Regions from separate parts of the Telluria sp. ZB2R32 genome, predicted to be linked through region 2. Evidence: riboswitches for the same ligand, from Rfam matches in the RefSeq annotation. Region 2 holds a riboswitch; the other holds the start of a gene.
What was found. Region 2 has a riboswitch for thiamine pyrophosphate ahead of AC56LG_RS11535 (TonB-dependent siderophore receptor). Riboswitches for the same ligand answer to the same signal wherever they lie in the genome.

Region 1: another riboswitch for thiamine pyrophosphate. It lies ahead of thiC (phosphomethylpyrimidine synthase ThiC); the one in region 2 lies ahead of AC56LG_RS11535 (TonB-dependent siderophore receptor).

Annotation. Positions count from the first base shown of each region.
Region 1 covers NZ_JCASIG010000001.1:1,020,788-1,024,744, forward strand. The annotation lists gene thiC (phosphomethylpyrimidine synthase ThiC) at 1-1,586, opposite strand, end outside; TPP riboswitch at 1,648-1,751, opposite strand; gene AC56LG_RS04445 (valine--tRNA ligase) at 1,920-3,957, shown strand, end outside.
Region 2 covers NZ_JCASIG010000003.1:474,892-478,848, reverse strand. The annotation lists gene AC56LG_RS11545 (glutathione S-transferase) at 1-678, opposite strand, end outside; gene AC56LG_RS11540 (DUF535 family protein) at 955-1,914, shown strand; TPP riboswitch at 2,120-2,217, shown strand; gene AC56LG_RS11535 (TonB-dependent siderophore receptor) at 2,299-3,957, shown strand, end outside.

The DNA of each region.
Region 1 (3,957 bases), on a different contig from region 2:
TGGGCGGCGATTTTATAAGTGATGATGCCGTCCTTAACGTCGGCCTTGTCGGGCAGGCCGAGGTGCTCCTTGGGCGTCACGTAGCACAGCATGGCGGTGCCGTACCAGCCGATGTGGGCGGCGCCGATGCCGGACGTGATGTGGTCGTAGCCGGGCGCGATGTCGGTGGTGAGCGGCCCGAGCGTGTAGAACGGCGCCTCGCTGCAGCCTTCCAGCTGCAGGCGCATGTTCTCCTCGATCAGGTGCAGCGGCACGTGGCCGGGCCCTTCGATCATCACCTGCACGTCGTGCTTCCAGGCGAGTTGCGTCAGTTCGCCCAGCGTCGCCAGTTCGGCCAGTTGCGCTTCGTCGTTGGCGTCGTAGATCGAGCCGGGGCGCAAGCCGTCGCCCAGGCTGAAGGCGACGTCGTACTGCTTCATGATGGCGCAGATGTCCTCGAAATGCGTGTACAGGAAGGATTCCTTGTGATGCGCCAGGCACCACTTGGCCATGATCGAGCCGCCGCGCGAGACGATGCCCGTCAGGCGCTTCGCCGTCATCGGCACGTAGGCGAGGCGCACGCCGGCGTGGATGGTGAAATAGTCGACGCCCTGCTCGGCCTGTTCGACCAGGGTGTCGCGGAAGATCTCCCAGGTCAGGTCTTCGGCCTTGCCGTTGACCTTTTCCAGCGCCTGGTAGATCGGCACGGTGCCGATCGGGACCGGGCTGTTACGCACGATCCATTCGCGCGTTTCGTGGATGTGCTTGCCGGTCGAGAGGTCCATCACGTTGTCGGCGCCCCAGCGGATGGCCCAGGTCATCTTGTCGACCTCTTCGCCGATCGAGGATGTCACGGCGGAGTTGCCGATGTTGGCGTTGATCTTGACGAGGAAGTTGCGGCCGATGATCATCGGCTCGCTTTCCGGATGGTTGATGTTGGCCGGGATGATGGCGCGTCCGCGCGCCACCTCCGCGCGCACGAACTCGGGCGTGATCTCGTCCGGGATGCTGGCGCCGAACGACTGGCCCGGATGCTGGCGGCCCAGCAGCCCGGCCGTGCGCTTGCCCAGCGGGCCGGACGCTTCCAGCTGCGCCAGGTATTCCTTGCGGCGCAGGTTTTCGCGCAGGGCGACGAATTCCATCTCGGGCGTGACGATGCCGCGCCGCGCATAGTGCATCTGGGTGACGTTGGCGCCGTCCCTGGCGCGGCGCGGGGTGCGCGTCAGTTCGAAGCGCAGGGCGTCGAGGCTGGGGTCCGCCAGGCGCTGTGCGCCGTAGCTGGAACTGGGACCTGCCAGCTCCTCGGTGTCGCCGCGTTCGGCGATCCAGCCGCGGCGCAGCGCCGGCAGCCCGCGCCGGATGTCGATCCGGGCGGCGGGATCGGTGTACGGGCCGGAGGTGTCGTAGACGAACAGCGGCGGGTTCGGCTCGCCGCCGAAGCTGGCGGGCGTGTCGGACTGTGAGACGGCGCGCATCGGCACCCGGATATCGGGGCGGCTGCCTGCGACGAAGACCTTGGCCGAGTTCGGAAACGGGGTGATGGCGTTCGTGTCCACCGTGGCGGTGGCGGCGTCGAACTGCCGTGCTGGGTTCAGCGGTGCATTCATGTGGCTCCTTTGGGCAGGAGCCAGCAAAGGAGGCGCGAGGTGCGGGCGTGCGGGCGCACGGCCGTTGTCTCGCAGGCTTCCCTTCGCTGGCATTATCCAGATCAGGTTCAGAGGGTATTTCTCACCCGCGCAGCGTTTCGCTGCACAGGACCCCTAGCGTGTGCTGCCATGTGGCAGCGGGTGGATTATAGCTTGCCGGGATTTCTTTACAAGCGATTAATTGGAGGACGTGGGGCGCCTGCCTGCCCAAAAATATCGCCGCAAGGGCAAGAGCGCATCCGCGCCCGCCTCCTCTATAATGGTTCTTTTCGCACATTCAAACGCCATCACATCATGGAATTAGCCAAGTCTTTCGAACCAGCCGACATCGAACAATACTGGCGCGCCGAGTGGGAAGGCCGCGGGTATTTCGCCGCCACCCTCGACGCCGACAAACCAGCGTTCAGCATCCAGCTGCCGCCGCCGAACGTGACGGGCACGCTGCACATGGGCCATGCGTTCAACCAGACCGTGATGGATGGCCTGACGCGCTACTACCGCATGCGCGGCTATAACACCGCCTGGGTTCCGGGCACCGACCACGCCGGCATCGCCACGCAGATCGTGGTCGAGCGCCAGCTCGACGCCCAGAAGATCTCGCGCCACGACCTGGGCCGCGACGAATTCATCAAGAAGGTCTGGGAGTGGAAGGAACAGTCCGGCAACACCATCACCGGCCAGATGCGCCGCCTGGGCGCCTCGGCCGACTGGGACCGCGAATACTTCACGATGGACGAGACCCGTTCGAAAACGGTGTCCGAAGTGTTCGTGCGCCTGTACGAACAGGGCCTGATCTACCGCGGCAAGCGCCTGGTGAACTGGGATCCGAAGCTGGGCACCGCCGTCTCCGACCTGGAAGTCGACTCGGTCGAGGAAGACGGTTCGATGTGGTACATCCAGTACCCGCTGGCCGACGGTTCGGGCACTCTGACGGTGGCCACCACCCGCCCTGAAACGATGCTGGGCGACGTCGCCGTCGCGGTCGATCCGACCGACGAACGCTACGTCCACCTGGTCGGCAAGCTGCTCAAGCTGCCGCTGACGGAGCGCGAGATCCCGATCATCGCCGACAGCTACGTCGACAAGGAATTCGGCACCGGCTGCGTGAAGATCACGCCGGCGCACGATTTCAACGACTACGCCGTCGGCCAGCGCGCCGGCCTGGCGCCGATCACGGTGATGACGCTCGACGCCAGGATGAACGAGAACGCCCCGGCCCAGTACCAGGGCCTGGACCGCTTCGCGGCACGCAAGCAGATCGTCGCCGACCTGGAAGCGCTCGGCCTGCTCGAACAAGTAAAACCGCACAAGCTGATGGTGCCGCGCGGCGACCGGACCGGCGTCGTCATCGAGCCGATGCTGACCGACCAGTGGTTCGTCGCCATGACCAAGCCGGCGCCGGAAGGCACCTTCAATCCGGGCAAATCGATCACCGAAGTGGCGCTGGAAAAGGTCGCCAGCGGCGAGATCAAGTTCGTGCCCGAGAACTGGAGCACGACCTACAACCAGTGGCTCGGTAACATCCAGGACTGGTGCATCTCGCGCCAGCTGTGGTGGGGCCACCGCATCCCGGCCTGGTTCGACGACGCGGGCAACATCGTCGTCGCGCGCGACGAAGAGGAAGCCAAGGCCAAGGCGGCCGCGCAGGGCATCACCGGCGAATTGCGCCGCGACGAAGACGTATTGGACACCTGGTTCTCGTCGGCGCTCGTCCCCTTCTCGACCATGGGCTGGCCGGAAGAAACGCCGGATATGAAAATGTTCCTGCCATCGTCGGTGCTGGTGACCGGCTTCGACATCATCTTCTTCTGGGTCGCGCGCATGGTCATGATGACCGCGCACTTCACGGGCAAGGTGCCGTTCGAGACCGTCTACGTGCATGGCCTGGTGCGCGATTCGCAGGGCCAGAAGATGTCGAAGTCGAAGGGCAATACGCTCGACCCGATCGACCTGATCGACGGTATCGACCTCGAGTCGCTGGTGAACAAACGCACCGCCGGCCTGATGGACCCGCGCGCCGCCGAAAAGATCGCCAAGGCGACCCGCAAGGAATTCCCGAGCGGGATCCCCGCCTTTGGTACCGACGCCGTTCGCTTCACCATGGCCAGCTATGCTTCGCTTGGCCGCAACATCAATTTTGATTTGGGCCGCGCCGAGGGTTACCGCAACTTCTGCAACAAGCTGTGGAACGCGACCCGCTTCGTGATGATGAACACGGAAGGCAAGGACTGCGGCAAGCCGGATGACGCCGACCTGTCGCCGGCCGACAAGTGGATCATCTCGCTGATGAACCGCGCCGAGCTGGAAGTGGCGAAGGGCTTCGCCGACTACC
Region 2 (3,957 bases):
GCGGCGGAAGATGCCCTCTTCGTTGAACGGGATGCGGCGCGTCGACGCCAGGTAGGCCGCAATCCGCGGACGCTCGGCTACACGCCGGCGTAGCGCCGCCAGGTTCGGATGCTGCGCCAGCGCGCGTCCGGTCGCCTTGGGAAAGGCGTAGGCGAGTCCCTCGATGGTCTGGAACAGCGACAGGTCGGCGTAGGTGATTTCCGCGCCGAGCAGGTAGTCCTTGTCGCCCAGCACGTGGCCGAAATAATTGAAAAACTTCGGGATGCGCGCCGCCGTGAAATCGCCCGCCCGGCGCCGCGCTTCTTCCTGCTGGTCTTCGTAATACAGGCTGTTGCCGACCGGGTGGTGGGTATCGTGCGCTTCGCCCACCAGGTCGGCAATCGTCAGCTGCAACTGGTGCGTCCACAGCCGCCCGGCCGTGTCCTGCGGCGCCAGGCCATGGCGCTCGCCCAGGACCATCAAGATCGCCGCCGTCTGGCCGATCGTCATGCCTTCGCTGCGCAGGAAAGGCGGCGCGAAGCTCGGCGTCGGCCCCTCCTTCAATGCCGCCATCAAGGCATCGACGCCGCCCGGCCCGCGCGCCACGTCTTCGTAATCCTCGCCCGCTTCCTCCAGCGCCAGCCGGACGAATTCGCCGCGGCCCTGGATGCCGGGCCAATAGAACAGTTCGTATGCCATCGGGGTCTCCGCACAAGTAGGAGGCCGAGTATGGAACAGTTTTTCGGGAAGCCGCGCGCGGATCGTGCTAATCTTGCAATAAAGAATGTTTACTCCAGAGAATAAAACGACCTGAAAGAGAACCACGATGCTGACGATGCGTACGCGCGACGGGATGATGCCGTCGAAAATATTGCCACAGAGAATATGTTTCTCTTGAGCAATCGCACCGCTGGGCCCGGCCGGCTGGGACACCATGAGACTCTTCGCAACCCGCCGTCTTCCACGGAGCGTCCCATGATCCTCGCTCACCTGACCCGTTACTGGCTCGCCCGTCGCAGCGAGCTGCGCTTTTCTTCCTGGCTGCTGTCGGTGGCGCGCAGCGCGCGCGTGCTGCGGTTCTACCGCGACCACGCCGCGCTGTGCAAGCTCGACGTCTACCGCAACCACGTGCTGACGCCGCCCAACGACGATCCCTTCCACCACCTGAGCCACCCGGCCTATCTGGTGCAGGGCCTGAGCCCGCGCCAGCGCGTGCAATGCGTGCTGTCCCATTACCGCTTCGAGGAGACGACGTTCGACACGGCCTACAAGGCGGCCGTGTACGCGGGCGGCGGCCTGACCTTGTGGGAGCAGACGGTCGAGGAACACGCCTTCCTGATCCGGCTCGAGATGGCGTCGCGCACCAATGCCGAGGGCGACCTGACGATCGCGCTGCTGGCCGACGGCAAGGTGCTGCACCGCTTGTCGTTTTCCTGGGTCGAAGGAAAAATCGCCGGCGTACCGGCGCCGCTGGTGCCCCTGGTCGCGCGCAACCAGGGCCGCTGGACCGATTCGGGCGAAGCCTTCGAGGCTTTCGAGCGTTGCTTCCCCAACAATTCGCCCAGCTTCTTCTGCTTCGCGGCAATGCAGGGGCTGGCGCAATCGGTCGGCATGGACCAGGTGCTGGCCGTGAAATGCACCGCGCACATCGCCTACGATCCGGACGAAATCAAGCACTTCGCGAATGCCTACGATGGCTTCTGGAAGGTGCTGGGCGGCGTCGAACTGCCCGGCGACACCTGGCTGGTCGCCCTGCCCTTCTACCTGAAACCGCTGGCCGACATGCCTTCCAAGCACCGCAAGCGCGCCGCCCAGCGCCGCGACAACTGGCGCGCGATCGAGGGCAGCACGCGCGCGACGCTGCAGCGCCACCTGCTGCATGCGCGCTCGCACCATGAGCATGCGGCGCCGTTGCGGGAGCCGGTGGAGGTGTAGATACGTAGGGTGGGCCGGGCCACGAAAGGCACTTGTGCCCACGCGGTCGTGCTGATGCATGCCGCGCCGCTTCAATACCTTCTCACGCACGCATTCCGGTTCGTTTTACTTCGCGAATGCCCACCGGTCCCATCCGCGTGGGCACAAGTGCCCACCCTACCCCATTGCCAGAACTACCACACGGATAAAACTCCGTGTTACACTCGCGCCTCGCTAGGGGTCCTGGAACGTTGTTCCGGGTGAGAGATACCCTTCGTACCTGATCTGGATAATGCCAGCGAAGGAAAGCGCGTCAAGCAGTGCATCCCTTGTTTGCCCTTCCCCCACGTTGGCTCCGGTTGTATTCACGCGTCGCGCATGCGCCGCGCAAACCACGAGCACATCATGAAACCCGTCTTCAAGCATTCCCTCCTCGCCTGCGCCCTCGCGCAAGCATTCTCGGTTCAAGCCCAGACCACCCAGACTGCCCAGGCCGTCGAGGCCGACCAACCAAGTACGCCGATCGCTTCCGTCGTCGTCACCGGCAGCAAATGGACCGTCAGCGACCGCGCCAGCATTGGCGGCTTCGCCGACCTGCCGCTGATGGACATCCCGGCCTCGGTCGTCGCCATCGGGCGCAGCCAGATGCAGGATTTGTCGATCCGCTCGGCCAGCGACGCCGTGCAGTACGACGCCTCGGTCGGCGACGCCTACAACGCGGTCGGCTATGCCGAACAGTTTTCGGTACGCGGCTTCAAACTGAACAACAACTCCGGCTACCGCAAGGACGGCATCGCGATTGCCGGCGATACCCAGATCCCGCTCGAGAACAAGGAACGCTTCGAACTGCTCAAGGGCGTGGCCGGCCTGCAGGCGGGCGTGGCCGCGCCCGGCGGCGTGCTGAACTTCGTGACCAAACGCCCGACGGATACGCCGCTGCGCTCGGTGCTGGTCGAGGCGCGCGAGCGCGGCAGCGTGCACGCCGAGGCGGACATCGGCGGGCGCTTCGAGGACACGCGCTTCGGCTACCGCATCAACGCCGCCGCCGACCGCCTGCGCTCCTACGTACGCGGCGCCGACGGCAAGCGCCAGTTCGCCTCCGGCGCCTTCGACTGGCAGATCACGCCCGATGCGAAGCTCGAACTCGACATGGACTTCCAGCACAAGGAGCAGATCACCGCGCCCGGCTATCAGCTCATTCGCGGCGTCGATCTGCCGGTGAACGTGTCGCCCAAGACCCTGCTCAACGACCAGCCCTGGACCAAACCGGTCGATACCGACAGCACCAACCTCGGCCTGCGTTTCGCCTACAAGCTGAACGCCGACTGGAACGCCACGGTCAGCGCCAACAAGCACTGGTTCAAGCGCGACGACTACACCGCCTTCCCCTATGGCTGCAGCAACGAGGGCGAGGGCTTCTATCCGGGCTACTGCTCGAACGGCGACTACGACGTCTACGACTACCAGAGCGTGGGCGAACGCAAGACGCCGTTCGGCCTGCAGGCCCAACTGCAGGGGCGCTTCAGCAGCGGCGCCGTGCGCCACCTGCTCACCGTCGGCGCCAGCTACGCCGAGCGCCACAACAGCTACGGCGACTACGTCTACGACTACGCCGGCTACAGCAACATCTACCGGCCGCTGGTGACCGACCCGGCGCCGGGCAACCCGGCCACCGGCCCGGTCTACGAACGCTTCCGCGACCGCGAGCGCGGCATCTACGTGCAGGACATCCTTACCCTGTCGCCGCAGCTGGCAGTGCACGCCGGCGTGCGCTACGTGAAGATCGACAGCGACCAGCAGCCCGAGTCCGAGCTGCCGTGGGTGAGCGACAAGGCATCGTTCACGCTGCCGAACGTCTCGCTGGTCTATAGCCCGAGCCGCAACTGGAACGTCTACGGCACGCTCGCGCACGGCCTGGAATCGGGCGGCGTGGCGCCGATCGAAACCACCAATGCCAACCAGGATTTGGGACCGAACCGTTCGAAGCAGCTCGAGTTCGGCGCCAAGGGCATCCTCGGCGCCGGCGTGTCGGTCAGCGCCGCCGTGTTCCAGATCACCACCGGC